Regions from separate parts of the Pseudonocardia alni genome, predicted to be linked through region 1. Evidence: predicted binding sites of a transcription regulator. Region 1 holds the regulator's gene; each other region holds the start of a gene.
The links. The regulator LexA, encoded in region 1, represses DNA repair genes until DNA is damaged. The targets are predictions, from matches to a motif close to CGAACACGTGTTCG.
Positions count from the first base shown of each region.

Region 2: the regulator LexA is predicted to act here: its motif matches at 4,241-4,254, upstream of recA (recombinase RecA).
Region 3: the regulator LexA is predicted to act here: its motif matches at 8,437-8,450, upstream of ATL51_RS03065 (intein-containing Rv2578c family radical SAM protein).

Region 1 is NZ_PHUJ01000003.1:1,833,657-1,844,175, forward strand. It holds gene ATL51_RS09350 (vitamin B12-dependent ribonucleotide reductase) at 1-255, opposite strand, end outside; gene nrdR (transcriptional regulator NrdR) at 350-841, opposite strand; gene ATL51_RS09360 (hypothetical protein) at 1,360-2,040, opposite strand; gene ATL51_RS28105 (hypothetical protein) at 2,205-2,435, opposite strand; gene lexA (transcriptional repressor LexA) at 2,665-3,423, shown strand; gene ATL51_RS09375 (hypothetical protein) at 3,454-4,518, opposite strand; gene hflX (GTPase HflX) at 4,554-6,044, opposite strand; gene dapF (diaminopimelate epimerase) at 6,099-6,968, opposite strand; gene miaA (tRNA (adenosine(37)-N6)-dimethylallyltransferase MiaA) at 6,965-7,909, opposite strand; gene ATL51_RS09395 (class III extradiol ring-cleavage dioxygenase family protein) at 7,906-8,607, opposite strand; gene ATL51_RS09400 (DUF349 domain-containing protein) at 8,981-10,216, shown strand; gene ATL51_RS09405 (Rv2732c family membrane protein) at 10,221-10,519, opposite strand, start outside.
Region 2 is NZ_PHUJ01000003.1:4,949,847-4,960,365, forward strand. It holds gene ATL51_RS24380 (ATP-dependent helicase) at 1-1,799, opposite strand, end outside; gene ATL51_RS24385 (hypothetical protein) at 1,860-2,381, opposite strand; gene ATL51_RS24390 (MFS transporter) at 2,463-3,725, shown strand; gene ATL51_RS28750 (hypothetical protein) at 3,735-3,896, opposite strand; gene ATL51_RS24395 (DUF3046 domain-containing protein) at 3,975-4,169, shown strand; gene recA (recombinase RecA) at 4,429-5,481, shown strand; gene ATL51_RS29750 (regulatory protein RecX) at 5,484-6,701, shown strand; gene modA (molybdate ABC transporter substrate-binding protein) at 7,466-8,263, shown strand; gene ATL51_RS24415 (alpha/beta hydrolase) at 8,271-9,395, opposite strand; gene ATL51_RS24420 (hypothetical protein) at 9,638-10,084, shown strand; gene ATL51_RS24425 (maleylpyruvate isomerase N-terminal domain-containing protein) at 10,114-10,519, opposite strand, start outside.
Region 3 is NZ_PHUJ01000003.1:389,551-400,069, forward strand. It holds gene hisS (histidine--tRNA ligase) at 1-1,017, shown strand, start outside; gene ATL51_RS03030 (class I SAM-dependent methyltransferase) at 1,025-1,564, shown strand; gene ATL51_RS03035 (amidohydrolase family protein) at 1,565-2,986, opposite strand; gene ATL51_RS03040 (IclR family transcriptional regulator domain-containing protein) at 3,115-3,924, shown strand; gene ATL51_RS03045 (CaiB/BaiF CoA transferase family protein) at 3,999-5,150, shown strand; gene ATL51_RS03050 (citryl-CoA lyase) at 5,147-5,944, shown strand; gene ATL51_RS03055 (dioxygenase family protein) at 5,941-6,810, shown strand; gene ATL51_RS03060 (YibE/F family protein) at 6,827-8,350, opposite strand; gene ATL51_RS03065 (intein-containing Rv2578c family radical SAM protein) at 8,460-10,460, shown strand; gene aspS (aspartate--tRNA ligase) at 10,519-10,519, shown strand, end outside.

The sequences.
Region 1 (10,519 bases):
GTTGACCGACCAGCTGCGCGGGAACTCGACGCCGCGCTGCTCGAAGTTGACGGTGCCGTCGCGCCAGTTCGTCATGACGACGTCGCGGCGCTCCCACTCCACCTCCTCGTAGGGGTGGACCCCTTCGGTGGTGAAGACACGCTGCACGGTCAGGCCGGGCGCGCGCTTGGCGCCGGTCTTCCCGCGGCCACGCGACGGCTTGGCCGCCGCGCTGTCACCGGTGTCTGTCGTCGGGCCCCCGACGGTCTCGGTCATGAACTGCCTCCGCACATCCGACGCTTCTCCGCCCGCACGCTGGGGTGCGCGGACGGCTCTCTTCCCGGTACGACCGGCGACGACGACGCGCCGCTCAGCCGCCCGGGTGGTGACCGGCCTCGTCGTCGGCTGCTTCCCCGGCAGCCGCCGAACGCAGGTCGGCGATCTCCTTCTCGAAGTCCTCGATGGAGGAGAAGGACCGATAGACACTCGCGAACCGCAGGTACGCGACCTCGTCGAGCTCACGCAGCGGCCCGAGGATCGCCAGCCCGACCTCGTGGCTGGGAAGCTCCGCCGCCCCGCGCGCCCGCACCGTCTCCTCGACCCGGTGGGCGAGCTGTTGCAGGTCGTCCTCGTCGACCGGCCGGCCCTGGCACGCCCGCCGAACCCCGCCGACGACCTTCTGCCGACTGAAGGGCTCGGTCACCCCGCTGCGCTTGACGACGGCGAGCACGGCCTCCTCGACCGTGGTGAACCGTCGTCCGCACGAGGTGCAGGACCGGCGCCGGCGGGTACAGGTCCCGTCGTCGGCGGTCCGGGAGTCGATCACGCGGGAGTCCGGGTGTCGGCAGAACGGGCAGCGCATGGACGCTCACACCCCTCTTCCGTGACGTTCCGGAAACTCTCCGCAGCGATCCGTCCCCCCAAGCTGTGGCGGAACGACACCAATGTAACCCCTACATCTAGGGGTACGCCATCCCGGGCCCGGTGCCACGCCGAGCTTCGCCCGATCGGGATCCGAGCCTCGCACACCACGTTCCGCGACCGGTCCGTCGCCGACGATCATGGAGCGGGGCATCGGCGCTGGTGGCGTGGAGAAACGTCGCGGGCAGCGCCGCCCGTCGCGCCGGAGGGACCGCGACCGGCGGCCACCCGATGCGGGGACACGCCCTGCGGACGCGCCCGGCGGCACGTCGCCGACTCCCCCGGCGACATCCCGGCGACCACGTCCGACACCCGCGAACCACCCCCGTGCACGCCGTCACCCGATGCGCCGCCGACACCGCGTCCGGCGCTCCGCACCGTCACCACCTCGGGCCACCCGCAGCGCACAGCCGTGCGCACCACGGGGTGCGGCGTCGCGCTGCGCGGCGCCGGCCGACGTCAGCGCACGGCGCCGATCGACGGCACGGCCGCCGCGGGGGCGTTCCAGCCCGCCGCCGCGTCGCCCAGCAGCCCGAGCGCCACCACCGCGGTCGTCGCGCACAGCAGGGCCGTGACCCCGGCGAGGAACCGCTCCAGGCGCCCGCCGGCGCGGCTGCGGGCCGGGCGCGGCCGCGCCGGGACCAGGCAGCGCCGGGACGGCGGACGGACGGTACGCGGTGCCGGCACGGCCACCGACCGAGGACGGGGCGGCGCCACGGCCGGCGCGGGCCGCGTCAGGGTCGGTGCGGGCCGCGTCAGGGTCGCCGTCGCACTCGGGGCCGGGTCCGCGGTGGTGCAGCGGGGCGTCCGGACCGCGAGATTCGGACCGCCGGCGGGACCGGACACCGGGACACCGGCCCCTCGGGCACCGGACGCCGGAGCGCGCCGGGAACGGGCGGCGGGATGACGGGCCACCGACTCGGCCAGTGCGCGCTCGTGCGCCCCGTGGGCCGCCCACCGGTGGGCCGCGCGCGCGGCGGCCGACGGGCCGGCACCGGCCACACCGGCGAGACCGTCGGCGGCCCGCACCCGCTCCCGGGCGGCGCGCCGGGCGCGCGAGGTGGGGGTGCCGGGCGCCGGGGCGCCGGTCAGGCAGCCGACCGCGCCGTGGTCGCGGATCCGCTCGTCGAGCTCTCGCATGGTTCCTCCTGCCGTCGGACCGCCCGTCCCCCGGGCGGGTCTCGTCTCCCCCGCTCCCGACCGGCCCTTCCCCGAGCCCGGTCGAACGGGCGTACGAGCGGTGTAGCACCCGACACCGACAACGACCGCGTTCCCGCAGGTCCTCCCCCGTGCCGGGGACGTTCTCAGCGTGGCGCGCCGGCCGCGGGCGGCCCGGCCGGGCCGTGGGTGGCGACCGCGACGTCGGCGAGCACCCCGAGCGCGACGACCGCGGCCGCCGAGGCGAGCAGGACACCCGATGCGCCCACCGCACGGCGCACGACGCCCGGCGCCCGACCGGGCCGCACCCCGTCGGTCGTGGTGCGCACCGCGACCCGCCCGATGACCGTCACGTCCCCGATGACCGCCGAACCCACGATCGCCACCCCCGCTGCCGTTCCCGCTGCCGGTCGCCCCCGCGCGGCCGGACGGCGACGCGGACCGCGTCCGATCGAACTCGTGTTCGATCGAACGCCTGTGCGATGTTGTACCACCGCGGCCCGACGGAATCCACGACACGCCCCGGGCGACTTCGAACGCATGTTTGGCGAACGGGATCGTGGCGGCTAGGGTCGTCGCCGTAAGTACCCCGAGGAGGCGAATGCGATGGCAGCGGACGACACCGGACACGGTGGTCCCGGCGTGACCGGCACCGCCGCGGACCGGGGATCCGCGAAGGTCCGGGAGTTCCCCGACCCCGCGGCCGACACCCGCGGCCTGACCCCGCGGCAGAAGAAGGTCCTGGCCGTCATCCGGGACTGGGTGGACCGGTACGGCTACCCGCCCAGCGTCCGAGAGATCGGTGACGCGGTGGGCCTCACGTCCACCTCGTCGGTGCACCACCAGCTCCGCACCCTGGAGCGCAAGGGCTTCCTCCGGCGCGACCCGAACCGCACCCGCGCGGTCGACGTCCGCAGCCCGGAGCAGATCGCCGGTACCGACGGGCCGGACTCCGACACCGACACCGCCGATCTGCGTTCCGCGCGGCCGGCGCCGGCGTTCGTGCCGCTCATCGGCGACATCGCCGCCGGTGGCCCGATCCTGGCCGAGCAGGCCGTGCAGGACGTGTTCCCGCTGCCGCGCGAGATCGTCGGCGAGGGCACGCTGTTCCTGCTCAACGTCAAGGGCGACTCGATGGTCGACGCCGCGATCACCGACGGCGACTGGGTCGTCGTGCGCCAGCAGCCGGTGGCCGAGCAGGGCGAGGTCGTGGCCGCGATGATCGACGGTGAGGCGACCGTGAAGACGTTCCGCCGCAAGGACGGGCACATCTGGCTGATGCCCGCGAACGACGCCTACGACCCGATCCCGGGTGACGACGCGTCGATCCTGGGCCGCGTCGTGGCGGTCCTGCGCCGCCTCTGACCGCCTCGGACGGCGCCCCGGGCCCCGCGATCAGCGGGACCGGCGGCGCCGTCCGTGCAGGGACATCGCGACGGCGCCGGCGATCAGCAGCGCCCCGAGCGCCGCGGCCCCGCCCGCGGCAGGCAGCCACGACGGGTACGTGCGGTACTCCGGCACCTCGGCGGGCTGAGGCACGACCGGTGCCTGCGGAACGGTCGCCGCGGTCACCGCGCCCGGGACGACCGTGATCGCCGCCGCGGTCAGGCTCCGCGCCTCGCTCCCGGAGTGCAGCGCGCCCCGGCCGTCCGGGGCGACCGCCTCGCCCTGGGCCTCTCCCGGCAACGGCACCGGAAGCGGTGCCCCGTCCAGGGCCGCGACCAGCGCGTCGGCCGTCGCCGGTCCGCCGGCGGGCAGCGGGAACACCCAGGCGTCGGTGTAGGTCCGCAGCACGGCGGCGCGCCCGCCGTCGGCCCCGGCCGGCGAGACCCCGCCGCCGGTGACCGTGCGCGCCCCGGCGGCCCCGAGCGGCCCGCCGCCGGTGCCGGACCAGGGCAGCACGACCTGTGCCACCCGGCGCAGCTCCACCGGGTCCCCGCCGTCGTGCAGCGGCGCGGCGGGCCGGTAGACCCCGGCGGCCCCGGTGGTCTTGTCGACCAGCAGGGGCACGCCGTCGTCGCCGACCAGCAGTGCCTCGACGTCGCGCGGACCGTCGGGGTAGACGAGGTCGTGCACCCGTGGCGGCCCGGTCGGGGGCAGCACGACGAGCCGGACCGAGCCGCGCCGCGCCCCGTTGTCGCCGGTGTCGGCGAGCCACAGCTCCCCGCCCGGTCCGAGGCCGAGGTCCTCGACGTCGGTGACCGGGACGTCGGCCTGCCGGGTCCCGGTGACCGCACAGCCGACGGGGTCCAGGGTGAACGCCCGCGCGGTCCCGCCGCCGTCGACGATGGCGTGGTAGCGCTGCGGGGCGGCGCCGGGCGGGCCCTCGGCGACCAGCCCGGACAGCTCCGCCAGCCGCGGGTCGTCGATCGAGCAAGCCGGGATCGCCCCGGGCGGCGACGCGGCCGCACCCGTGAGCGCACCGGTCAGGCAGAGGACCGTGGCCAGGCGGCGAGCCACGATCCCGGGGCCCGGCCGCCCGGCCGGTGGGACGCTCAGTGGCCCGCCGCCGTCGCCGGCAGGTCGGTGCCGGCCCCCGTCGGGAGGGCCGAGCCCGCCACCGCGAACGGCAGCACCGCGGTGCCCAGCTCGGGCTTCACCCGCGCCCGGATCCGGGTGCCGTCGGCGGTGTGTTCCTCGGCGAGGATCTCGCCGTCGTCGTGCAGCCGCGCGACCAGCGCACCCTCGGTGTAGGGCAGCAGGAGGTCGACCTCGTACTCCGGGCGCGGCAGTCGCTCGGCGATGCGCTCCCGGAGCCGGCGGATCCCGTCACCGCTGTGCGCGGAGACGAACACCGCGTCCGGCTGGGCGTGCCGCAGCCGGGCCAGCGCGAGGTCACCGGCCGCATCGGTCTTGTTGATCACGAGCAGCTCGGGCGGCATCGTGTCGCCCGCAGCCTCACCGACCTCGACGAGCACCTGGCGGACCGCGGCGATCTGGTCGTCGGGCAGCGGGTCGGACCCGTCGACGACGTGCACCAGCAGGTCGGCCCGGGCTGCCTCCTCCAGCGTGGAGCGGAACGCCTCGACGAGTTGGTGCGGCAGGTGCCGCACGAACCCGACGGTGTCGGTGAGGGTGTACTCGTGCCCGTCGGGCGTCTGCGCCTTGCGGGTGGTCGGGTCCAGCGTCGCGAACAGCGCGTCCTGCACCAGCACGCCGGCGTCGGTGAGCTGGTTGAGCAGGCTCGACTTGCCCGCGTTGGTGTAGCCGACGATCGCGACCGACGGGATCTCGTTGCGGCGACGGCTGCCGCGCTGGGTCTCGCGGACCTGGCGCATCGCACCGATCTCGCGGCGCAGCTTCGACATGCGCGCGCGGATCCGGCGCCGGTCCAGCTCGATCTTCGTCTCACCGGGGCCACGGCCACCGATACCGACACCGCCCGCGGCGCGGCCACCGACCTGCCGGGACAGCGCCTCACCCCAGCCGCGCAGCCGCGGCAGCAGGTAGGACAGCTGCGCGAGCTCGACCTGGGCCTTGCCGTCCCGCGAACGGGCGTGCTGGGCGAAGATGTCGAGGATCAGCGCGGTCCGGTCGATGACCTTGACCTTGAGCCGCTCCTCCAGCTGGCGGAGCTGACCGGGTGACAGCTCGCCGTCGCAGATCACGGTGTCGGCGCCGGTGGCGCGGACGGTTCCGAGCAGCTCCTCGACCTTGCCGGAGCCGATGAACGTGGCCGGGTCCGGGCTGGAGCGGCGCTGGACGAGGCCGTCCATCACCTCGGAACCGGCGGTCTCGGCGAGGCGGGCCAGCTCGGTCATCGAGTTCTCGGCCTGCTCGGCCGTGCCCTCGGTCCAGACGCCGACGAGCACGACCCGCTCCAGCTGGAGCTTGCGGTACTCGACCTCGGTGATGTCGGTGAGCTCGGTGGACAGCCCGTGGATCCGGCGCAGCGACGTGCGCTCCTCCAGGTCGAGCTCGCCACCCGTCGGAACCGGGTTCGACGCGGAGGGGGTCACGGAGGGGTGCGTGTGGGCATCAGTCATCTTGACCCCATCCTCCCACGTCGCGGGGCCCGTGTCCGCCCGGATTCGCGACGCTCAGGCGGGCGCGTCCCACCACGCCCGGTCCAGCTCCCCGGACGCGAGCAGTACGGCCGGGCCGTGCAGCGTCGTGGGCCCGGTCCGTTCGTCGGTACCCGCCTCCACCGTCACCCGCAGCAGCCCGCCCGGGACGGTGACCTGCACGTCGCCGGCGGAGTGTCCGGCGTGCCGCAGCGCGGCGACGGCGGCGGCGACGGTCCCGGTGCCGCAGGAGCGGGTCTCCCCCACGCCGCGCTCGTGCACCCGCATCCGGATGCGGCCGCCGTCGGCGGGACCGTCCAGCGGGGTCAGGAACTCGACGTTCACCCCGTTCGGGAACAGCGCCGGGTCGAACGAGGGCGCACGGGTCAGGTCGAGGGTGGCCGGGTCGGCCGCGGTGACGCAGGCCAGGTGCGGGTTGCCGACGTCGAGGGCGATGCCGTCGAAACGCGCGCCGCCGCTGGTGGCGACCGACGCGGGGCCGACGCCGACCGTGCCGAGCCCGACCGAGACCCCGTCCGGCCCGACCGCGGTGTCGAGCACCCCGTTCCGGGTGCCGACCGGCCCGCCGGTGGCCCAGCCGCACTCGTGCAGGTAGCGGGCGAACACGCGCAGGCCGTTGCCGCACATCTCGGCGAGCGAGCCGTCGGCGTTGCGGTAGTCCATGAACCACTCGACGCCGTCGGCCGGCTCGCCGACGCCGGGCTCCCCGGCGAGCTCCGTCCAGCGCACGACCCGCAGCACCCCGTCCGCGCCGAGGCCGCGGCGGCGGTCGCACAGCGCGGCGACGCGAGCCGCGGTGAGGTCGAGCGCGGCGTCCGGGTCGGGCAGCACCACGAAGTCGTTCTGCGTGCCGTGCCCCTTGCTGAACGCGATACCGCCGGTCATGCCACCAGCCTACGAGCGAGCACCGCGCGCGCCGAGGCCACCAGGTCCGGGTCGGCGCCGTCGAGCCAGTGGATGCGGCGGTCGCGGCGGAACCAGGAGCGCTGGCGGCGCACGAACCGCCGGGTCGCCCGGACCGTCTCCTCCCGGACACCGGCGAGGTCGGGGTGGGCCGGGTCGCGGTCGAGGGCCTCGATCACCTGCCGGTAGCCCAGGGCGCGGGACGCGGTGCGGCCCTGCGCCAGCCCGTGGCGGAGCAGGGCGCGGGTCTCGTCGACCAGACCGCCGTCGAGCATCCGGTCCACCCGCAGCGCGACGCGCTCGTCGAGCTCGGCGACGTCGCGGTCCACGCCGAGCAGGACGGCGTCGTAGCGGGGGGTGCCCGCGCCGGGCAGCGTCGCCCGGAACGGCCTGCCGGTCAGCGCGATCACCTCGAGCGCGCGGACGATCCGCCGCCCGTTCGAGGGCAGCACCTGCTCCGCGGCGACCGGGTCGACCGCGGCGAGGCGGGCGTGCAGCGCGCCGGACCCGTCGCGTTCCAGCTCGGCCTCCAGCGCGGCGCGCAGCTCCGGGTCGGTGCCGGGGAACTCCAGCTCGTCCAGCACGGCCTGCACGTAGAGACCCGAGCCGCCGACGAGCACCGGCGTGCGTCCGGCGGCGCGCAGCTCCTCGACGACGGCGCGGGCCTCGCGCTGGTAGGCCGCGACCGAGGCGGTCTCGGTGACGTCGAGGACGTCGAGCTGGTGGTGGACGACGCCGCGCCGCTCGTGCGGGGTGAGCTTCGCGGTGCCGACGTCCATGCCGCGGTAGAGCTGCATCGCGTCGGCGTTGACGACCTCCCCGCCCAGCGCCAGTGCCAGCTCCAGCCCGAGGTCCGACTTGCCGGTCGCGGTCGGCCCGACCACGACCACGAGCGGCGGTGCCGTCGACGGAGGGGCGCTCACGCCGGTTCCCACAGCGCCACGTGGTAGGCGACGCCGTAGGGCATCGAGGTGTGCCGGTGCGCCGCCGTCCAGGCCCGCCCGCGCGCGGCACCCGCGAGGACCTGCCAGGGCGCGCGGCCGGACGCCCAGAGCGCGGCGGCGCCGTCCGGGTCGAGCCGGGCGAGCGCCTCGGGGTCACCGGCGTCGAACGCGGCGGCGACGACGGCGTCGAACGCCTCGGCGCGGCCGTCGAACCCGCCGGGGGCCTTCGCGGTGTGCTTGGCCGCGCCGTCACCGACGACGACCAGCCCGACCCCCTCGCCGGCGAGCTCCACGCCCAGCGCCAGGCAGTCGGCGACCGGGGTGTCCGGCGCGACGAGCTCGCCGCGCACCGACCCGGCCCCGGCCGGCGCCGCGGCCCAGGCCGCGACCAGCAGCGGGAGCGGGAGCTCCGCGCCCTCGTCGGGGCCGGCCGGGCCGGGCAGCGCGACGGGGACGTCGCGGCCGTAGCCGGCGAAGGTGCCGCGGGTACCCGGGGCGACGGTGCGCCGCCCGCCGGGGTCGGCGCCGACGACGACCCAGCGGTCCGCGGCCGCGGCCAGACCCGCCACGGCGGTGGCGACGGCCTCGCGCAGCCCCTCGGTCTCGACCGCCGCGTCGCCGCTCAGGGCGGGGACGAGGAGCGGGGGCTGGGGCAGGACGGCGATCGCGGCGGGCACGGGATCCGAGGGTAATCAGCGCTCCCCCGCCGCGACGCCCGTACCCGGCCGGAGGGCACGCGGTTCCCCCGAGGGCGGTGGACCTGCTTGAATCGCCGTTCCGGCCTCCGCACCGCGCGAGGGGCCCGGTGCGCGCACGGCCCCGGACGGACATCCGCACCGGGGCGCCCGCCCCCGCGGCGGGCCGAACGAGGAGGACCTACCGGTGTCCGAGACCCACGCGACCGACGCTGCAGGACAGGGTGCCGAGCCCACCCGGCCCACCCCGCCGAAGCCGGGGCCGCCCCGGCCCGGCCCGCGGCCCGGACCGCCGCCCGCCGCGCGCCCCGCGCCCACCCCGGCCGCGGTCGCACCGCCCGCGCCGCCCGCCGCGCTGCCGTCGCCGGTGCCCTCGGCGGCCGGTGACCCGGGCCGCTGGGGCCGCGCCGACGACGACGGGACCATCACCCTGGTCACCGCCGACGGCGAGCGGGTCGTCGGCTCCTACCAGGCCGGACCGCCCGCGGAGGGCCTGGAGCACTACGCGAAGCGGTTCGACGCGCTGGTCACCGAGACCGAGGTGCTCGCCGCGCGGATCGCCGGCGGCGGGGACGCGAAGGCGTCGCTGACCGCGCTCACCGCGCTGCGCGAGGGCCTCGGCGAGGCGCACGTGGTCGGGGACGTGCCCGCCCTGCGCGAACGGCTCGACGAGCTGGTCGGCCGGGCCGAGCAGGGCGTCAGCGCGGCGAAGGAGGAGCGCGAGCGCGCCCGGCACGACGCCGTCGCCCGCAAGGAGGCGCTCGCCGTCGAGGCCGAGAAGATGGCCGCGGACTCCACCCAGTGGAAGCAGGCCGGGGACCGGTTCAAGGCGATCCTCGACGAGTGGCGCAGCGTCCGCGGCGTCGACAAGAAGACCGACGAGCAGCTGTGGAAGCGCTTCTCGAAGGCCCGGGAGGCGTTCAACCGGCGGCGCGGCTCGCACTTCGCCGACCTCGACCGCCAGCGGGTCACCGCGAAGGCCCGCAAGGAGGAGCTCGTCGACCGGGCCGAGGCCCTGGCCGACTCCGACGAGTGGAACGCGACCGCGGCCGCCTATCGCGACCTGATGACCGAGTGGAAGGCCGCGGGCCGCGCCCACCGCGAGGCCGACGACGCGCTGTGGGCCCGCTTCCGCGGCGCGCAGGACCGCTTCTTCGCCCGCCGCGGGGAGTACTTCTCCGCCCGCGACACCGAGTTCGCCGAGAACGCCGAGGCGAAGCGGGCCTTGCTCGCCGAGGCCGAGACGATCGACCTGTCCGACCCGGACGGCGCACGGGCCCGGCTGCGCGAGGTCCAGGAGCGCTGGGAGGCCATCGGCAAGGTCCCGCGCGAGGAGATCCGCACCCTGGAGGGGCGGCTGCGCGGGATCGAGGACAAGGTCGCCGCCGCCGCGGACGCGCAGTGGCGCCGCACCGACCCCGAGGCCCAGGCCCGCGTGGAGCAGTTCCGGGTGCGGGTCGAGCAGTTCGAGGCGCAGGCGGAGAAGGCCGAGGCGGCCGGTGACGGCAGGCGCGCCGAGCAGGCCCGTGCGCAGGCGGCGCAGTGGCGGGAGTGGCTGACCGCCGCCGAACAGGCGGTCGACGAGCGGTAGGGGGTCAGTCGCGCTGCAGCGCGGCGCCCGCCCACACGAAGGTCAGCAGCACGACCGCGATCACGCCGAGGACCATCCCGAACCCGGGGCCGGCCTCGGCGCCGGTCTGCTGCGACCAGATCGCCCACAGCCCGTTCACCGAGGAGATCCCGCAGCCGAAGGCCGCGAGCCAGGCGAGCGCCCACAGCCGGGTCAGCAGCGCGGCCGCGGACACCACGACGGCGAACCCGGTCATCGTGAACGAGAACAGCGTCGGCAGCGGCCCGGAGGTGCCCGAGGCCAGCACCTGCCAGCCCGGGGTGC
Region 2 (10,519 bases), 3.1 Mb from region 1:
ACCCGCCACGACGAGGTCCCCAGCAGGAACGTGTCCCCGACGCGGGACTCGTAGACCATCTCCTCGTCGAGCTCGCCGACCCGCGACCCGGCGCCGTCCGCGCCGCCCGGCGTCATCACGGTGAACAGGCCGCGGTCGGGGATGGTGCCGCCGGAGGTGACGGCCAGGCGCTGCGCGCCCGGGCGGCCGCGCAGCTCGTCGGTGACCCGGTCCCAGGTGATGCGGGCGCGCAGCTCGCCGAACTCCTCGGACGGGTAGCGCCCGGCCAGCATGTCCAGCACCGAGTGCAGCGCGGAGTCCGGCAGCGCCGCGAACGGGGCCGCCCGGCGGATCGTCGCGGCGAGGTCGGACAGCTGCCACGACTCCATCGCGACCATCGCGACGATCTGCTGGGCCAGCACGTCGAGCGGGTTGCGGGGGTAGCGCGTGGACTCGATCGACCCGGTCGTCATCCGTTCGGCGACGACGGCGCAGGACACGAGATCGCCGCGGTACTTCGGGAACACGACGCCCTCGGACACCGCGCCCACCTGGTGCCCGGCGCGCCCGACCCGTTGCAGCCCGGACGCGACCGACGGCGGCGCCTCGACCTGCACGACCAGGTCGACGGCCCCCATGTCGATGCCCAGCTCCAAACTGGACGTCGCGACGACGCACGGCAGCACGCCGGACTTCAGCTCCTCCTCGACCAGGGTCCGCTGGTCGCGCGACATCGAGCCGTGGTGGGCCTTGGCCACCGTCGGCGCGGCCCCGCCGCCCACCCCGGACTGCCCGACCGCCTCGGCCGGGAACGCACCCGGGGCGTCGGCGTCGAGGTCGGCGGCCTCCTCCAGGGCTGCGGCCTCCTGCTCGGCGGCGAGTTCGTTCAGCCGGGAGGTGAGCCGCTCGGCGAGCCGGCGGGAGTTGGAGAACACGATGGTCGAACGGTGCTCGCGCACCAGGCCGAGCAGCCGCTCCTCCACCGCGGGCCAGATCGAGGGCTTGCGCGCCGTGCCCGCGGCGGACCCGACGACCTCCTCGTCGGTGCTGCCCGGGGCGGGCCGCTCGTCGAGCGCGGCCAGGTCGGGCACCGGGACCTGCACCTCGACCCGGATCGTCTTGGGGATCGCGGGCTGCACGACCTCGACCGGGCGGGTGCCGGACAGGAACGTCGAGACCTCGTCCACCGGGCGCACGGTCGCCGAGAGCCCGATCCGCTGCGGGGTGGCCTCGGTGATCTCCTCGAGGCGTTCCAGCGACACCGCCAGGTGCGCCCCCCGCTTCGTCCCGGCGACGGCGTGCACCTCGTCGAGGATCACCGTCGTCACCCCGCGCAGGGACTCCCGCGCGGCCGAGGTGAGCAGCAGGAACAGCGACTCCGGGGTGGTGACCAGCACGTCCGGCGGGGTGCGCTGGAACTGGCGTCGCTCGTCGGCCGGGGTGTCGCCGGTGCGCATCCCGACGGTGATGTCGGGGACCGGCTCGTCGAGCCGCTGTGCGGCCTGGCGGATGCCGGTCAGCGGCGAGCGCAGGTTGCGCTGCACGTCGACGGCGAGGGCCTTGAGCGGCGAGACGTAGAGGACCCGGCAGCGGTGCTTCGGCTCGGCGGGCGGCGGGGTGGCGGCGAGCCGGTCCAGCGCCCAGAGGAACGCGGCGAGGGTCTTGCCGGACCCGGTCGGCGCGACGACGAGCGCGTTGCGCCCGGCCTGCGCCGCGGACCAGGCGCCCTCCTGGGCCGCCGTGGGCGCGGCGAAGGCCCCCTCGAACCACTGGCGGGTGGCGGGGGAGAAGCCCTCGAGTGCGGTCACGCCGACCATCATGCGGGTGGGGTCCGACAGTCACCCGTCGAGCGCCCGTCGGACCGGGCGTGACCTGCGACGTCAGCGGGCGGCGTCGGCCCTCGTGCGGGGCCAGACCTCCGCGGTGTCCTCGGCCGGGAACTCGGCGACGACCGCCGCGACCGTCCAGACCATCGACGCCAGGAAGTCCACGCCCAGCGCGTCGACGTAGTGCGAGGTCTCGCGGGCGTCGGCCGGGTCGACGAGCGGGGCGACCGTGTAGCGGGCCCGGGCCGCGTAGCGCGGGCCCAGGTTGCTCCCGATCCAGCCCAGTGCCCGCTCGGAGCGGTCGTCGTGGTCGGCGAGCGCGGTGCGGGCGGCGTCGTACCAGTCGGCCAGCACCAGGAAGGCCAGCGACCAGCCGGGCGGGGTGGCGTCCGGCGGCATGTCCCGGTCGACCGCGGTCAGCCTGCGCACGGCGAACCGGGCCGGGTCGGGCCCCGGCGCGGCGAGGGTCTCGCGCACCGCTCCGGCCAGCACGTCGGAGACCATGCGGTAGGCGTTCTGCAGCTCCGCGTCGTCCGTGCCCGCCGACCTGCGTGTGTTCGGGGTCGTGCCCGCCATGTCCACCGTCCTCCGCTCGTGTGGCCGGGCCGGAGCGTAACGCCCTGGCGCGCGGCGGCCGTGGCACGGCAGCATCCGCCCGTGACCGCCGCACCCGACGCCGCCTCCCCGCCGCAGGACCCCGCCCAGCCCCGCCTGCTGGCGGTGCTCGCGATCGGGCAGGTGCTCGGCGGGACGGCCGTGGCGACCTCGATCGCCGCGAGTTCGCTGGTCGCGTCCCGGCTGTCCGGCTCGCCCGCGGTCGGTGGCGTCGCGTCGACGGCGAGCGTGCTGGGCGCGGCGGGTGCGGCCGCCGTCGTCGCACGCGTGGCCCAGGCCCGGGGACGGCGTCCCGCGCTGGTCGGCGGTCACCTGGTGGGACTGCTCGGCGCGGTCGGTGCGGTCGTCGCGGCCACGACCGGCTCGGTGGCGCTGCTGCTGGTGTCGTTGCTGCTGATCGGTTCGGGGACGGCGGTCGGGCTCGCCGCGCGCTACGCCGCCACCGACCTGGCCGCGCCGGCGCGGGCCGGCCGCGCGCTCGCGCTGGTGGTGTGGGCGACGACGGTCGGTGCGGTCGCCGGGCCGAACCTGCTCGGTCCGCTGGACTCCGTGGCCGTGTCGGCCGGGCTGCCCGGTGTCGCCGGTCCGTACCTGCTCTGCGCGGTCGCGTTCGCCCTGGCGGCCCTGACCGGGTGGCTGGGTCTGCGGCCCGACCCGCTGCTGCGGGCCCGGGAGCGCGCGGGGACCCCGGCCGGCGCACCCGGGGCCGCGGCGGTGCGGCCGTGGGCGGTGCTGCGGGCCTCGCGCCCCGCGCTGCTCGGCGCGGTCGGCATCGTGCTCGGGCACGCGGTGATGGTCGGGCTGATGTCGATGACCCCGGTGCACATGGACCACGGCGGCGCGGCGCTGTCGGTCGTCGGGCTGGTGATCAGCCTGCACATCGCGGGGATGTACGCGCTCAGCCCGTTGTTCGGGTGGCTCGCCGACCGGCTCGGACCGGCGCGGGTGCTGGCCGGTGCCGGGGTGCTGCTGCCGCTGGCGGGGGTGGTCTGCGCCCTCGCCGCGCCGACCTCGACCGGCCTGCTGTCGGTGGGCCTGGTGCTGCTCGGTCTGGGCTGGTCGGCAGCGGTGGTGGGCGGGTCGGCGCAGCTCACGGCGTCGCTGGCGGTGGCCGACCGGCCGCGGGTGCAGGGCTCGGTGGACGTGGCGATGAACCTGGTCGGCGCCGCCGCCGGGATCGTGGCCGGGGTGCTCGTGACGGTGTCGTCCTACGCGCTGCTCGGCGCGCTGGTGGTCGTGGCGACGGTGCCGTTCCTGCTGGTGGCAGCACGCTCGGCCCGCACGGGACGCCCGGCGGCCGGCTGAGCGGGCCCCTCAGCGACGGCGCTGGTGGAGCCACCAGCGCACCAGCACGACCAGCGCGGACAGCAGCGCGAGCAGCGACACGACCTGCCACGCCAGGGGCGACCCGATGCCGGTCGTCGCGAGGACCTCGTCGGCGACGTCGACCGGGACGGTCGCGAGCAGTTCGGACATATCACCCAGGCTACCGGCTCCGGGGCCGTCAACGGGCGGACACCACACGGAACGGGTGACCCGTCTACCCTCGCGGGCGTGCGACTGAGCCACTTCCGGGAACTGATGGAGGGCGAGTTCGGGCCGGTGCGGGCGGCGTCGCTGTCCCGCGACCACGTCTTCGCCGACCTCGGCGGCCGGACCGTCGAGCAGGCGATCGAGGCGGGTCTCGACCTGCGCCGGGTCTGGCGCGCGGTCTGCGCGGCCTACGAGGTCCCACCCGCACGGCGGTAGCGGCGCCCCGGGCGGTCGTGGTGACCGCTCGGCTCCCGTGGGTGCCCGGTCGGCGTGTCGCGGTGTCGGATCGAACGCGTGTTCGTCTACGGTTCCGCCAGGGCCCGCGGTACCGGTCCTGCAGCGCGGTGTCGGACGAGTTGTCCACAGGCGCCGATCCGGGCCCGTAACTGTCAGGGGTACCCCATACCGTTGTGGTGTGCCTCCCCGAAAGACACCAGCAGGACCCGATCGTCGACCACCAGCGAGGAGTCAAGAGATGTCCGCTCCGGACCGCGGCAAGGCGCTCGAACTCGCCCTCGCCCAGATCGAGAAGAACCACGGCAAGGGATCGGTGATGCGCCTGGGCGACCAGACCCGCGTCCCGATCAGTGCCATCTCCACGGGCTCCATCGCGCTCGACGTCGCGCTCGGCGTCGGGGGCATCCCGCGCGGCCGCGTCGTCGAGATCTACGGCCCGGAGTCCAGCGGCAAGACGACCGTCGCGCTGCACGCGGTCGCGAGCGCGCAGGCCGCCGGAGGCGTCGCGGCGTTCATCGACGCCGAGCACGCGCTCGACCCGGAGTACGCCAAGGCGCTCGGCGTCGACACCGACGACCTGCTGGTCTCCCAGCCGGACACCGGTGAGCAGGCGCTGGAGATCGCGGACATGCTGATCCGCTCCGGCGCGCTCGACATCATCGTCATCGACTCGGTGGCCGCGCTCGTGCCGCGCGCCGAGATCGAGGGCGAGATGGGCGACAGCCATGTCGGCCTGCAGGCCCGGCTGATGAGCCAGGCGCTGCGGAAGATCACCGGTGCGCTCAGCAACTCCGGCACCACCGCGATCTTCATCAACCAGCTGCGCGAGAAGATCGGCGTGATGTTCGGGTCCCCGGAGACCACGACCGGTGGTAAGGCGCTGAAGTTCTACGCGTCGGTCCGCATGGACATCCGCCGCATCGAGACCCTGAAGGACGGCACCGACATGGTCGGCAGCCGGACCCGGGTCAAGGTCGTGAAGAACAAGGTGGCCCCGCCGTTCAAGCAGGCGGAGTTCGACGTGCTCTACGGCGTCGGCATCTCCAAGGAGGGTTCGCTGATCGACGTGGGCGTCGAGCAGGGGATCATCCGCAAGTCCGGTGCCTGGTACACCTACGAGGGCGACCAGATGGGGCAGGGCAAGGAGAACGCCCGCAAGTTCCTCAAGGAGAACCCGGACGTCGCCGCCGAGGTCGAGAAGCGCATCAAGGAGAAGCTGGGGATCGGCGCCGTCGTCGACGCCGAGGAGACCAGCCCGGTCGAGCCCCTCCCGGCCCCGGTCGACTTCTGAGCGTGACCGGCGAGCGCGACGGGTCCGGAGGCACGTCCGGACGGGACGGTGCGGAGCCGACCAGGCCCCGCACCGTCCCGCTCGACGACCTGTTCGGCGTGACCCCGTCGGTCACCGACGAGCAGGATCCGCCCGCGATCCGGACCGCCGACCCGACCGGCGGTGAGCCGGACGAGTCCGTCGCCGAGCCCCCGGGGGTCCCCGGCTGGGACACGAGCCCCCACCAGGTCTCGTTCGCCGCGCTGAGCGGTGCCGACGAGGCCCTCACGACGGCGACCGATCCGCCGGCTGCCTGGTCCACGGGACCGGCGGCGGACGGCGCGACGGACGGGGCGGCGGCCCCTGCCCCGGTCCGCAGGCTGACCCTCGACGACCCCGACCCCCACCCCGAGCCGGCTTCCGGTGGGAGCGCCGACGACGGCGTCGACGATGCGGGACCCGGCTCACCCCGTGTGGTCTCCTTCGAGGAGCTGTCCGGACGGGGCGCCCGCCGCAGCGGACCCCGTCGCGACCGCGCGACCCCGCGTCGGCGTCCGGGCGCCGCGGCAGGCGCGACCGACCGGGACGCCACCGCCGCCGTGCCCGAGGGCACCGGGCCGGACCCGGTCGAGGAGAGCACCACCCCCCGTGGCCGGCGCCGCGGAGAGGGCCGTGGCCGGGGGAGACGTCGGGGTGAGGACGTCACCCCACGCGTCGAGACACCGCAGGAGCAGGAGACCCGCGCCCGCGACATCTGCCTGCGCCTGCTCACCGACCGCGCCCGCACGGTCAAGGAGCTCGGCGACGCGCTGCGTCGCAAGGAGATCCCCGACGAGGTCGCGCACCGCGTCCTCGACCGGTTCGACGAGGTCGGACTCGTCGACGACCAGGCCTTCGCCGAACAGTGGGTCCGGTCCCGCCACCGCCACCGCGGCCTCGGCAAGCGGGCGATCGCGATGGAGCTGCACCGCAAGGGCGTCGACCGCGAGATCGCCGACGAGGCGCTCACCGGCATCGACGACGACTCCGAACGCGACCGGGCCCGCGAGCTCGTCGTACGGCGGCTGCGGAGCCTGCCCGTCGGGAGCCGCGAGGAGCGGCAGTCCAGCGCCCGCAAGCTGGTCGGCATGCTCGCGCGCAAGGGTTACGGGCCCGGGGTCGCCTACGGGGTGGTCAAGGAGGAGATCGCCGCCGCCGGTGCGGAGGCCGACGAGCTGGGCGAGGCCCCGCCCGAGGACTGACCGTCCCGGGACGGGGCCCCCGCCCGGTCACGACCGCACCACGCGCCCTCCCCGGGCAGCGGGGCGACCGCCGCGACCGCCGCGACCGGCGGCGTCGTCGCCGGGTCCGACAGCGCACCCGGAGCCCGCGGGATCCCGCCGGCCGGGTACCGCCCTCGGACGGCGGGTCCACGGCGTACTGGAGCTGCTCCAGGCCGGCGACCAGCCAGTTCAGTCCGTGGTCGCGGGCCCGCTCGGCAGTCGCCTCGACCGGCCCGGTACCGGGGGGCGCGGCCGACGTCACGGCGCCCACCCCGGCGCCCGCGCCGCCGAGCAGCACCACGAGCACCCCGGCACGGCACCCGCCCGACGCCTGCGGCGGCGACGCCGTGACGTCTCCGGTGCGATCTCGACGGTGGTCTCGACCGCGCTCATCGCCGCACCGCCGGACCCGGGGTGGACCGGTCCCGCCCGCGGGTCGCCCCACCGCCGTCGTCCCCGGGGTCGGGGCCCCCGGCGGGACCAGCGTCTCCAGCGCCATGCACCGTCTCCTGCGTCGTGGCGGCACGATCCGCCACCGCGGGTGCCCCTTCCGGTCGTTGCGCAGAGCAAGCCCAGAGGACGCTGAGCGATCCCCGGGAGTCCACGGTCGAGCCGCCCGGCGGAGATCCGGTTCTGCGTACCGATCAGGGGTGCTTAACCGGTGACTGCGTGCATAGGATGCCCGCGGAGCCGCAGTTCGTGATCGGCGAACGGCGCGGGGAGTCGATCCCGGGAGGGTGTTCGTGAGGATCCGAGGACGAGTGGCCGGCGCCGCGCTGGTGGTGACGGCGCTGTTCGCGCCGGCGGGTTGCGGCGGGGGAGCCGGGGGCGGCGGGACCGCCGCGCAGCCGGGCGGCGAGGCGCAGGGCGGCACGCTGACGGTGTTCGCCGCGGCGTCGCTGACCGGCACGTTCGGTGACCTGGAGAAGAAGTTCGAGGCCGCCAACCCGGGCACGGACGTGGTGTTCAACTTCGCCGGGTCCTCGGCCCTGGCCCAGCAGATCAACCAGGGCGCCCCGGCCGACGTGTTCGCCTCGGCCGACCAGAACAACATGACCAAGGTGACCGACGCGGGCAACGCCCAGGGGCAGCCCGAGGTCTTCGCCACCAACACCCTGCAGATCGCGGTCGCGCCGCAGAACCCGAAGCAGATCGCGTCGCTGCAGGACCTGAGCAGGCCCGGCCTGCGGACCGTGGTCTGCGCCCCGCAGGTGCCGTGCGGCTCGGCGACGGAGAAGGTGGAGAAGGCCGCCGGCGTGGACATCACGCCCGTCTCCGAGGAGCAGGACGTCAAATCGGTGCTGCAGAAGGTCACCACCGGCAACGCCGACGCCGGGCTCGTCTACCGGACCGACGTCGCCGCGTCGACGGGGCAGGCGCAGGGCGTCGACATCCCGCAGGCGTCGGAGGCGGTCAACCAGTACCCGATCGTCGTCCTGAAGAACACGAAGAACGCCGAGCCGGCGCAGAAGTGGGTGCAGTTCGTGAACGGCGACGAGGGTCGTCAGGTCCTCGGGGCGGCCGGCTTCGGCGCCCCCTGACCCCGGGTCAGGGCACGGGGACCGACACCCGTCCCACGAGCCACGGATAGGAGTCCGACAGGGCCTGGGAGAACAGGTCGAAGTCGTGCCCGCCCCCGGGCACGATCACCAGCCGGTTCTCGACACCGGCCCGGGTCGCCACCGCCGACAGCGTGTGCGCGGCGGCGGCCGGATCGGTGTCGGCGTCACCCGCCTCGAACCAGCCGGCGATCCCGGGGGCCCGGTTCGCGGCCAGCAGCGTCGCCGGGTCGTGTGCGGCGAACGCGGTCTGCGACCCGCCGAACAGCCCGGCGACGGTGTCCGGGACTCCGCCGTTGGAGTCCCCGACCCGCGGGCCGAGCAGTCCGGCGTAGTCACCGAACGTGGCGAACACCGTGGGATGGCGCAGCGCCAGCATCGCCGCGCAGCTGCCGCCCTCGGACAACCCCGCCACCGCCCACGACGGCCCCGGCGGCCGCGTCCCCAGCAGCCTGCTCACCACCCGGGGCACGTCGCGGGTCAGGTAGGTCTCGACCTTCGCCGTCGGGGTGTCGACGCACTCGGAGTCCGCGGTGTAGGTGCCGTTGACGTCGGGCATCACCAGGATCGGTGCCACCCCGTGGTGCTGGGCGGCCCAGGCGTTCGCGACGTCGGCGGCGCCCCCGGAGTCCACCCAGTCCACCGGACGGCCGGGGGTCCCGTGCAGCAGCACGATCACCGGCAGCTGTGGCCGGGGCCGTTCGTACCAGGCGGGCGGCACCCACACGACCGTGGGCCGGGCCGCGAAGTGCGACGCCGTCCCCGGGATCGGGATCTGCACGACCTGACCGGTCGCCGGGACCTTCCGCGTCAGCAGCAGCTGGGCGACCCCGATCCCCTCCACCGGTCCGGTCCCGGCCACGTCGCCGACGGTCCGCAGGTAGTCCAGACCGGCGTTCACCCCGACCAGGGCGCTCGCCGGCAGCACCACCGCGACGACGCCCGTCGCACCCAGCCGGGCGAGGATCCGCAGCGACCGGTACCGGGACCGCCCGGCCCGCCGGACCCCCAGGACGACCAGCACGAGGACCACCACACCGGCGAGGACGAACCCCGTCACGAACTGCCACGTGGTGATCGGGACCGCGTCGATCCCGGTGGTACCGGCGTCCATGGACCGCTCTCCTCGTGTCGTGCCCGCGAGATCATCCCCTGCCGCTGTGAGTCCCGGGTGAGAACCCGGTGAGGATCTGCTGAGTCCACTGTCCGGAGCGGTGACGCCGGTCCTGGCGTCGCCGGTGTGGAGCCGACGATCGTCGGGCTGCCGGCGCACATACCGCTGGTGCACGGCGTCGTGGTGCTGGTCCCGCTGACCGCCCTCGGACCGGTGCTGGTCGCGGCCGGCCCGCGCCACGGGTGCGTCTGGTCTGGCCGACCGTGGTGCTCGCCGCGGCCACCCTGGCCCTGGTCCCGGTGACCACCGGGGCGGGGGGATGGCTGGAGCACCGACTGCCGCGGACCCCGCTCATCCGGGACCACGCCGAGCTGGGCGACGGGCTGCTGCCGTGGGCCGCCGGGCCGGCCGTGGTCGCCGTCGTGGTCGCGGTGCGCCACGTCGTGGCGGTCCGGGCCGGGCGTCGCGTCCCCGCGACGGACGGCGGCGGGGCCCCGGAGGTCCCGGCCGGGACGGCGCCCGGCGGGACCGTCGTGACGGTGGTCGTGGCCGTGCTGGCCGTCGTCGTCGCGGTCGGGGCGGTGGTGACGACGGTACGGATCGGGGACTCCGGGGCGCGTGCCGCGTGGACCGGCCAGGTCGCCGAGCAGCCGCTGGGCGGGTCGCAGGGGGAACCGGACGGCGGCTGACCGCCCGCCCCCTGACACCCCGGCGCCGCTCAGCGTGGCGCGCCGTGCCAGCGCCACCGGGCCGGCGCGGGCACACCACGCCACGACGCCCGGCCGGTGTGGTGCAGCAGCGCCCCGGCCGGGTCGTCGCCCGCGTCGACGTCCGGCCACAGCCGGGCGAGTACGCCCCGGCACGGCGCCGCCGGCAGCGTCCACGCCGGGTCGGTGGTCCGGGTGATGTCGTGGGTGTGCACCAGGACCTCGGTGACGCCCATCGCGGCGAACCCGGCGGCGTCGGCGTCGCCGTAGGGGTGCCAGCCGCGCACCCCGCCGGGTGCGGTCCGGACGGCGGCGGCGAGCATCGCCCCGCCGGTCGCGGCGACCTGCAACAGCCCGGCGGTGCCGACGGCGTCGGGCACCACGATCTCGAACGGCGGATAGTCGTCGGGCGGGGCG
Region 3 (10,519 bases), 1.4 Mb from region 1:
GGCACCGCCGGTGTGGTCCGCTCGGTGATCGAGCACAACCTCGACAAGCAGGGCCTGCCGGTCAAGCTCCGCTACGCGGGCCCCTTCTTCCGCTACGAGCGGCCCCAGGCCGGGCGCTACCGGCAACTCCAGCAGGTCGGCGTCGAGGCGATCGGGGTGGACGACGCAGGCCTGGACGCCGAGGTCATCGCGATCGCCGACGAGGGCTTCAAGGCCCTCGGCCTGACCGGCTACCGGCTGGAGATCACCTCGCTCGGCGACGCCGAGTGCCGGCCGGCCTACCGGGAGCGGCTGCAGGAGTTCCTGGCCGGGCTCGACCTCGACGAGGCGACCCGGGCCCGGGCGGAGATCAACCCGCTGCGCGTGCTCGACGACAAGCGCCCCGAGGTCCGCGCCGCGATGGCCGACGCGCCGCTGCTGATGGACCACCTGTCCGACGCCGCCGCCGACCACCACGCCCGGGTGCTCGCCCACCTCGACGACCTCGGCGTCGCCTACACACCGAACCCGCGCATGGTCCGCGGCCTGGACTACTACACCAAGACCACCTTCGAGTTCGTCCACGACGGCCTCGGCGCGCAGTCCGGCATCGGTGGTGGCGGCCGCTACGACGGCCTGATGGCGACCCTCGGCGGCCCCGAGCTGTCCGGCGTCGGGTTCGGCATCGGCGTCGACCGCACGCTGCTCGCCTGCCGCGCCGAAGGTGTGCAGCCCTGGTCGGACGCCCGCGTCGAGGTGTTCGGGGTGTCCCTCGGCGCCGCCGCGCAGCGCCGCCTGGTCGTGGTCGCCGCGCAGCTGCGGGCCCGGGGCCTGCGGGTCGACCTGGCCTACGGCGGCCGGGGGCTCAAGGGCGCGATGAAGTCCGCCGACCGGTCCGGCGCACGGTTCGCGCTGGTCCTGGGGGACCGGGACCTGGAGAACGGCACCGTCGGGCTCAAGGACCTCGTCTCGGGCGAGCAGCAGGACGTCCCGCTGGACGCGGTCACCGACGCCGTCGTGACCGCCCTGGCGGGCTGAGGCCGCGGTGGCGGCCTCGGACCGCGAACGCTGGGACGCCCGGCACACGGCCGCGGGGGCCGGGTCGCCGCTCCCGCCGGACGCGCTGCGCGGGCGCACGGACCTGCTCCCGTCCTCGGGCCGGGCGCTGGACCTGGCCTGCGGGCGCGGCGCGGTCGCGGTGTGGCTGGCGATGCAGGGGCTCGACGTCGTCGCCGTCGACGTGTCCCCGGCCGGGCTCGCCGCGGGCGCCGGGCTGGCCGCCGCCCACGACGTACGGGTGCGCTGGGTGGAGGCCGACCTCGACGCCGGCTTCCCCCGCGACGACGACCGCTACGACGTCGTCGTCTGCCAGCGGTTCCGCGACCCGGCGCTCTACCCGGCGCTGCGTGCCGCGCTCGCGCCGGGCGGGCTGCTGGTGGTCACGGTGCTGTCCGAGGTCGGCGACGCGGGCGGCCCGTTCCGGGCGGTGCCCGGTGAGCTGACCGCCGCGTTCGCCGGCCTCGAGGTCCTCGCCCACGGCGAGGGCAACGGGGAGGCGCACCTGGTCGCCCGCCTCCCCGCCTGATCAGCCGCCGTGCGTGGCCGCGCTGCGGTAGTCGGTGTAGGTGTAGGGGTTGTCGAGGACCTTGGTCTCGGGGATCTCGGGGTTCATCCCGGCCTGCCAGGCCGCCTCGCCCATCGTGGCGCGCAGGTGCTCGACGGTGGCGGTGACCGCGGTCCGCGCGGCGGCGAGGTCGACGTCGACCAGGCGCCCGTCGCGCTTCATCACGCGCCCGTCCACGAGCACGGTGTGCACGTCGCCGCGCTGGGCCTGGAACGCGACGTGACCGTGCGGGTTCAGCAGCGGGAACGACACCGGTGAGTGGTCGTTGCGCAGGAGCACCAGGTCGGCCTTCTTGCCGACCTCGACCGAGCCGAGATCGGACTCGCGTCCGATCGCGCGGGCCCCGCCGCGGGTCGCCCACTCCACGACCTGTTCGGCCCGCAGCGACGAGTGGGTGACGGTGTCCCCGCGCGCGTGTGCCTCCAGGTGCTCGCGGGATCGGTCGGCGCCCAGTGTGGTGCGCATCGCCGAGAACAGGTCCGCGCTCCACCACATCGAGGTGTCCATCGACAGCGACACCGGGATCCCGTGCTCGCGCAGCGCCCAGGTGGGCGGGTAGCCCTGACCGGCGCTCTGCTCGCTCTCGGTGGACACCGACACCGAGCCGCCGGTCGCGGCGATCCGGTGGTAGGAGTCGGCGGACAGGGTCGCGGCGTGCACGTAGACGGTGTCCGGCCCGGCGAAGCCGTGCTCGTGCATGAGCCGGACGCCGTCGTCGTTGGTCGCGCCCCACACCCCGGCGTGCGTCGTGACGCCGACGCCGAGCTCGCGGGCCACCTCGAACGCGGGGCGCTCGGGGAACGCGGGGTCACCGGTGACGTCGAAGGCGAGCTGGAAGCCGAGCATGTCGTCGCCGGGGGTGATGCGCCGCGACACGAACTCGCGGAACCCGGGGTCGGCGGTCCAGTTCGCGGGGGCGTCGTGGATGTTGCCGTAGGCGAGCACGAACCGGCCCGCGGTGGAGGCCAGGGCGTCGACGGCGGCGTCGGCGTGCTGCGGGGTCTGCAGGCCGTGCGACCAGTCGACGGTGGTGGTGACGCCCGCGTCGAGGGCCTCCAGCGCGGCGAGCAGGTTCCCTGCGTGGATGTCCTCCGGGCGGAAGATCCTGCCCCACTCCAGGTAGTTCCAGACGAAGTACTGGGTGAGCGTCCAGTCGGCGCCGTACCCGCGCAGCGAGGTCTGCCACATGTGCCGGTGGGTGTCGACCATGCCCGGCATCACGATCCCGCCGGTCGCGTCGACCTCCTCGGTGCCCTCGGGCACCTCCAGACCGACCCCGACCGCGGCGATCCGATCACCGGTCACCAGGACGTCGTGGCCGGACAGGACCGTCCGGCCCGCGTCCACCGTCAGGACGGTCCCGTTGCGGAAGACGACGCTCATCGACGCACTCCTCGATTCTGCGGACAGGCGTCCGCTGTGCGGACATCGCACGGACGGCGGTCACTGTCGCGCACCCTTCTTGTGCTGTCAACGGCCGGGTCGCGGGGGTGTCCGGCTACCGTGGGCCCATGGCACGCGACGGGACCGGCCCGGACTTCATCGAGGCGCTCGCCCGCGGTCTCGAGGTGATCACCGCCTTCCGGCCCGGACGGGCGGAGATGACCCTCGCCGACCTGGCCGGCGCGACCGGGCTCGCCCGCCCGACCGTGCGCCGGGTGCTGCTCACCCTCACCGAGCTCGGCTACGTCCGCTCCGGCGAGCGCGGCTACGCCCTCACCCCGCGGGTGCTGGACCTGGGCGTCGCCTACGTCCGGTCGACCGGGCTGTGGGACGTGGCCCGGCCGCACCTGGAGCGCCTCGTCGCGCGGACCCACGAGTCGTGCTCGATCGCCCAGCTCGACGGCAGCGACATCGTCTACGTCGCGCGGGTCGCGGTGCCCAAGATCGTCGCGCTGTCGGTGCAGATCGGGACGCGGTTCCCGGCCGCGTCGACGTCGCTGGGGAAGGTGCAGCTCGCCGCGCTGGCCCCCGAGGAGCTGGAACGGGTGCTGGCCGAGCCGTCGCGGTCCGGGCTGACCCCGCGGCACGCCCCGGCGCCCGCCGAGCGCGACGCCGAGCTGCGCGAGGTCCGCGCCCGCGGCTGGGCGCTGACCGACGAGCAGCTCGCCCCGGGCATCCGCTCGGTCGCCGCCCCGCTGCGCGACGGCGAGGGCCGGGTCGTCGCCGGGGTCAACGTCAACTGCCACGCCGCGGAGACCTCGCTGGAGACCCTGCTCGAACACCATCTGCCGCTGCTGCTGCAGGCCGCGGGCGACATCAGCGCCGACTTCGCCCGGCTCGCCTCCGCGCCGCACGTGACGGTGTCGGCCACGGCTTGACCGCCGCCCGCGCCCGGGGTCACGATCGTCTGGCGGACACTCGTCCGCACAGCGATCATTTCGGAGGGACACCGATGGCGGAACCCGGAACCGGCGGGCCGCTCGACGGCGTACTCGTCGCCGACTTCTCCCGGATCCTGGCCGGGCCGTACGCGACGATGCTGCTGGCGGACATGGGCGCCGACGTCATCAAGGTCGAGGGACCGGCGGGCGACGACACCCGCACCTGGACCCCGCCCGAGCGCGACGGCGAGGCCACCTACTACCTCGGCATCAACCGGGGGAAGCGGTCGATCGCGCTCGACCTGCGCGACCCCGGCGACCTCGCCGCGGCCCGCGAGCTCGCCCGCCGCGCCGACGTCGTCATCGAGAACCTGCGGCCCGGCGGGATGGCCCGCTTCGGGCTGGACCACGCCTCCGTCGCCGCCGACAACCCCGGTGTCGTCTACGCCTCGATCTCCGGGTTCGGCTCCGGTGCGGGCGCGCACGTCCCCGGCTACGACCTCATGGTGCAGGCGATGTCGGGGCTGATGAGCCTCACCGGCGACCCGGACGGGCCGCCGTACCGGGCCGGGATCTCGGTGTTCGACGTGATGGCGGGCAACCACGCCGCGATCGGCGTCCTCGCCGCGCTGCGCCACCGCGACCGCACCGGCACCGGCCAGCACGTCGAGGTCAACCTGCTGTCCTCCGCGCTGACCGGGCTGGTCAACCACAGCTCCGCCTGGGTCGCGGGCGGGACGGTGCCCTACCGGATGGGCAACGCCCACCCCTCGGTGTTCCCCTACGAGCCGATGCCCACCGCCGACGACGACCTCATCGTCGCCGCCGGCAACGACGCCCAGTTCCGCAAGCTCTGCGGCGTGCTCGAGGTGCCCGGCCTCGCCGACGACCCCCGCTTCGCCCGCAACGCCGACCGCACGGTCAACCGGGAGGAGCTGCGCCCGCTGCTGGAGGAGCGGCTCGCGACCCGGGGGGCCGTCGAGTGGTTCGAGCTGCTCACCGCCGCCGGCGTGCCGTCCGGGCCGATCCAGACCATCGACGGCGGGTTCGCGATGGCCGAGCGCTTCGGGCTCGATCCCGTCGTCACGGTCGGGGAGGGGGACCGCGCGGTGCCCACCACCCGGCACCCGGTCCGGTTCTCCGCCACCCCGGCCGTCTACCGGCTCCCTCCGCCGCGGCTCGACGAGCACGGCGCCGACCTGCGGAAATGGCTCGACTCATGACCTACCCCACCGCCCTGGGCGCCTCGTCGAAGGACGCCATCACCCTGCTCGGCCACGACCTCGCCGACGACGTCATGGGGAAGGTCGGGTTCGGCGAGCTCGCGTTCTGGCTCGCCACCCAGCGTCGCCCCACCCCCGGTGAGACCCGGGTGTTCGAGGCCGTCCTCGCCGCGCTGGCCGACCACGGGTTCACCCCGACCGCGATCGTCACCCGGCTCACCCACCTGTCGGCGCCGGACTCGGTGCAGGGCGCGCTGGCCGCCGGGCTGCTCGGCGGCGGGTCGCGCTTCCTCGGCGTCACCGAGGACTGCGGCCGGTTCCTGCACGACCACCTGCCCGTCGAGCGCCCGACCACCGACGACGGCTGGGACGCCGTCGCGCTGGAGATCGTCACCGCCCAGCGGGCGGCGAAGCGGTTCGTGCCGGGCCTCGGCCACCACGTCCACAAGGACGGCGACCCCCGCACCCCGCGGCTGTTCACCCTCGCCGCCGAGGAGGGGCTGACCGGCCCGCACCTGAGGCTGTTCGCCGCGATCGGCCGGGTGCACCCGCAGGTGCTCGGACGGACGCTGCCGCTCAACGGCGCCGGCGTCTGCGGCGCCGCGCTGGCCGACCTCGGCCTGCCGCTGGAGCTGCTGCGCGGCTTCGCCCTGCTCGCCCGCACCGCGGGCCTGATCGGCCAGCTCGCCGAGGAGCTGCGCCACCCCGTCGCCAACGACATCTTCCTGTCCGTGGACCTGCACAACCGGTCCGTCGACCCCGACCCGTACCAGCCCGAGGGAGACCTGCGATGACGCAGCCCACCACCGTCACCGAGGACACGATCACCGACGCCGCCGTCGCGCGCTGGGCGACCGCGCACGACCCGCGCACCGCCGAGCTGATGACCGCCCTGGTGCGCCACCTGCACGACTTCGCCCGCGAGACCCACCTCACCGAGGACGAGTGGATGGCCGCGGTGCGCTGGCTGACCGCAACCGGGCAGATCTCCGACGACAAGCGCGAGGAGTTCATCCTCGCCTCCGACGTGCTCGGGCTGTCCATGCTCGTCGTCCAGCAGAACCACCGGCTCGACCCGGCCGCCACCCCGGCGACGGTGCTGGGCCCGTTCCACATCGACGGCTCCCCGGAGAAGGCCTCCGGCGAGGACATGTCCGACGGGCTGCCCGGCGACCCGCTGTTCGTGCACGGCAGCGTCCGCGCGCTCGACGGCACCCCGGTGACCGGAGCCGTCCTCGACGTCTGGCAGTCCGACGCCGACGGCACCTACGAGGCCCAGCTCGACGTCGACGAGGCCCGGCTGCGCGCGAAGTACACCACCGGCGACGACGGCGGCTACTGCCTGCGCACCATCGCCCCGCTCGGCTACGCCATCCCGATGGACGGGCCCGTCGGCGACCTCGTCTCGCGCACCGACATCAGCCCGATGCGGCCCGCCCACATCCACTTCCTGCTGGCCGTGCCCGGCTACGAGCCGCTGATCACCCACCTGTTCCGGGAGGGCGCCGAGTTCCTCGACTCCGACGTCGTGTTCGGGGTCAAGCGCGAACTCGTCGTCGGCTTCACCCGCCGCGAGCCCGGCCCCACGCCGGACGGCGGGCACAGCGAGGTGCCCTGGTACGAGGCCCGCTACGACTTCGTGCTCCAGCCCGCCGGATAGGTCGCCGGGCCGGGACTCAGCGCCGGCCGACGACGAGTGCGGCCAGCCCGGTCGTCACCGGGACGGCGGCGACCAGCCCGATGCTGCCCACCAGGGTCCGCACGATCTCGGTCGCCACGTCCTGGCTGGTGAGCACCTGGGTCACGCCGCCCGCCGCCACCGTGAACAGCAGCAGCAGCGGGAGCGCGGCGCCGGCGTAGGCCAGCACCAGGGTGTTCACCGCGGACGCGACGTGGTCGCGCCCGATCCGCATCCCGGCCGCGAACAGCTCGCGCACACCCAGCTCGGGGTTCGCCGCGCCCAGCTCCCACACCGCGGAGGCCTGGGTGACGGTGACGTCGTCGAGCGCCCCGAGCGCGCCGATCACCAGTCCGGCCAGCACCAGGCCGCGCGGGTCGATCGGTACCCCGGGGCCGAGCGTGCCGATCAGCGTGGCGGTGGTGTCGTCGAGCCCGGTGAGCCGCGAGGTGACGGTGAACAGGTAGCCCAGCACCCCGATCAGGGCGAGCGAGGCCAGCGTGCCGAGCACCGCGCACGAGGTCCGCGCGGTGAACCCGTGGGTCAGGTACAGCACCACGAACATGATCAGGCAGGCGCCGGTGACGGCGACCGCGAGCGGCGAGCCGCCGGACAGGATCGCCGGCAGCACGAACCACAGGAGGACCACGAAGCTCAGCGCCAGGCCGACCAGTGCCGCGAATCCGCGCAGCCGCCCGAGCACCACGACGGCCAGTGCGAACGCCGCCGCCAGCCACCCCAGCGGGGCGCCGCGCTGGAAGTCCACGAGCTGGTAGGAGCCCGCGTCGTCGGGGTTCGCGCCCGACCAGGACAGCGTGACCGGGTCGCCCACCGCGAACCGCGGCGTCGACGGCTCGTTCGGCACCAGCTGCACCAGGTCCCGCCCGGCGCGCGGCCCGTCGGACAGCGCGACCGTCACCCCGGTGCAGCGACGGTCCCCGGCGCCGGGGGAGCAGTCCGCGACCTGCACCGCGGTGACGGTGCCGTGCACCTGCTGGGTGGGTGGGATCTCCGGGACCGGGGTCGCCCCCGACCACAGCAGGGCCACCCCGGCGAGCGTCGCGAGTACGCACGGCACGAGCAGGGCGACCAGCAGCCTGCGCACCCGTCGCCCGGCCGGGGACGCGGCGCCGTGTCCGTGCCCGTGCCCGTGTCCCCGGCCGGGGGCGGGCGGGGCCGGCGGGCCGGGTGTGGCACCGAGGTCGGCCTGGCCGGGGCAGTCGCCCCAGCCGCCCGGGTGCCCGGGGTGGGGGATCGGACCGGTCTCGGCGCCGTCGGCGGGGTCCGCCGCCGCGCCGCCCGCCGGTGCGGACCCGGGGCGGTTCTCCACGGGGGCCGGACGGCGCGGGGCCGGAGCGTGGCGGGCCCGGTGCCGCGCCGGTTCGCCACCCGGGAGCCGGTGCCCGCCCGAGGCGCCCGGGGGCCGGTCCTCGGCGCGCCGCCGCCCACCCGTCCGCGGGGCGGCGGGCCGCCCGCCGTCGGGGGCGGACGGGTCGCGCGGGACGGGCGGAGGCGGGGGCACCTCCGCATCCTTGCAAACGATCTTCGACCTGCGGGGTGCCGTTCGCCCGGACGCGACCGCCCGGCGACGACCGGTTGTCCGGTGTTCGAACTTGTGTTCGACTGACTCGGTGCGATGGAACGGACAGCAGGTCGGGGCGGACGGTGTCGGGAACGCGACGGCGCTGCCGGGGATGCGGGGGTTGCTGCGCTCGGTGCGCACGCCGGGGTTCGCGGACACGGTGTTCCACGAGGTCGAGGCGCGCTCGGTGCTGAACCGGGTGCCGTCGTCGTCGCCGGTGCCGTTCGGCTGGACGGTCAACCCCTACCGCGGCTGCTCGCACGCGTGCACCTACTGCCTCGTCCCGGAGACCCCGGTGCTCACCGCGGACGGCCGGTCGCGGCCGATCGGGGAGCTGCGCCCGGGTGACGAGGTGGTCGGCACCGTCGCCGACGGCGGCGGTCGGCGCCGCTTCGTCCGCACCCCGGTGCTCGCGCGCTGGTCGACGCGGCGCCGCGCCCAGGAGGTGACCCTCGACGACGGCACGCGGCTGGTCACCTCCGCCGAGCACCGCTTCCTCACCACCTCCGGCTGGGCGCACGTGCGCCCGGGGCGCTGCCGGGCCTCCGCGGACCGGCCGCACCTGGGCCCGGGGACGGCGCTGGTCGGGCCCGGTGCCGCCGCGGTCCCGGGCGGGGCCCGGCCCGACGGATACGCCGAGGGCTGGCTCTGCGGGCTGGTCCGGGCCGACGCGGTGCGCGGCCGGGTGCGGGCCGAGCCGTTCCCGACCGGCTGGGTCGAGCTGGAGGCGCTCGCCCGCGCCCACCACCTGCTGACCGCGCGGCCGGCGCCCGTGGCCGCCGGGATGCTCGCGGCGCCCGCCCCGTCGCCGGCGGCCTGGCCGCAGCGGCCCGCCCGCGGCTGGACGGCCGGTTTCGTCGGCGGGATCGTCGACGCCTGTGGTGAGGTCTCCGCCGGGGTGCTGCGGATCGTGCCCGGCGACGAGGAGCTCGCCCGGGCCTGCGTCGACGCGCTGCGCCGGCTCGGGTTCCGCGTGGCCTCCGAGCCGTCGGCCCGGCCCGGGGTGCGGGCGCTGCGGGTGCTGGGCGGGGTCGCCGAGCAGCTGCGGCTGGTCGCGGTGACCGACCCGGCCGTGGCCCGGGTGCGCGACGTCGGCGATGCCCGTGTCGAGGAGCCGCCCGGGGGAGCGCCGCGGGTCGTGGCGGTCCGCGACACCGGCACCCTCCGCCCGATGGTCGACATCACCACCGGTACGGGGGACTTCGTCGCCGCCGGGGTGGTCAGCCACAACTGCTTCGCCCGCAACACCCACACCTACCTCGACCTCGACGCGGGCGCGGACTTCGACTCCCAGATCGTGGTCAAGGTGAACGTCGCGCGGGTGCTGGAGCGGGAGCTGGCCCGGCCGTCGTGGCGGCGCGAGCACGTCGCGATGGGCACCAACACCGACCCCTACCAGCGGGCGGAGGGCCGCTACCGGCTGATGCCCGGGGTGATCACCGCGCTGGCCCGCTCCGGCACGCCGTTCTCCGTCCTCACCAAGGGCACCGTGCTGGGCCGGGACCTGCCGCAGCTCGCGGCCGCGAACGCCGACGTCCGCGTCGGCACCGGGGTGTCGATCGCGCTGCTGGACCGGGAGCTGCAGTCGCACCTCGAGCCGGGCACCCCGAGCCCGCGGGCCCGCCTCGACCTCGTCCGGCGGATCACCGACGCCGGCCTGCCCTGCGGGGTCATGGTGGCCCCGGTGCTGCCGTGGCTGACCGACTCCACCGAAGCCCTCGACGCCCTGCTGGCGGAGATCGCCGCCGCCGGGGCGAGCCGGGCCACGGTGCTCGCGCTGCACCTGCGTCCCGGGGCCCGGGAGTGGTTCCTGGCCTGGCTGGGGCGGACCCACCCCGCGCTGCTGCCGCGCTACGAGCGGCTCTACCGCGGCGGGGCCTACGCCACCCGGGACTACCGCGGGACCCTGGCCCGGCGGGTCGCCCCGCTGCTGGCCCGGCACGGCCTGGACCGGCCCGAGCCGAACCCGCGCGACCCGGGGTGGACCCGGCAGCCGGTCGCGTCGCCGCGGGCTGCGGAGCCCGGGGACGGGCAGCTGAGCCTGCTGTGAGAACCCGCCGGAAACCTGGTGGCAGACGGCCCGGGGGATGCCGATAGCCTTGACCGCCG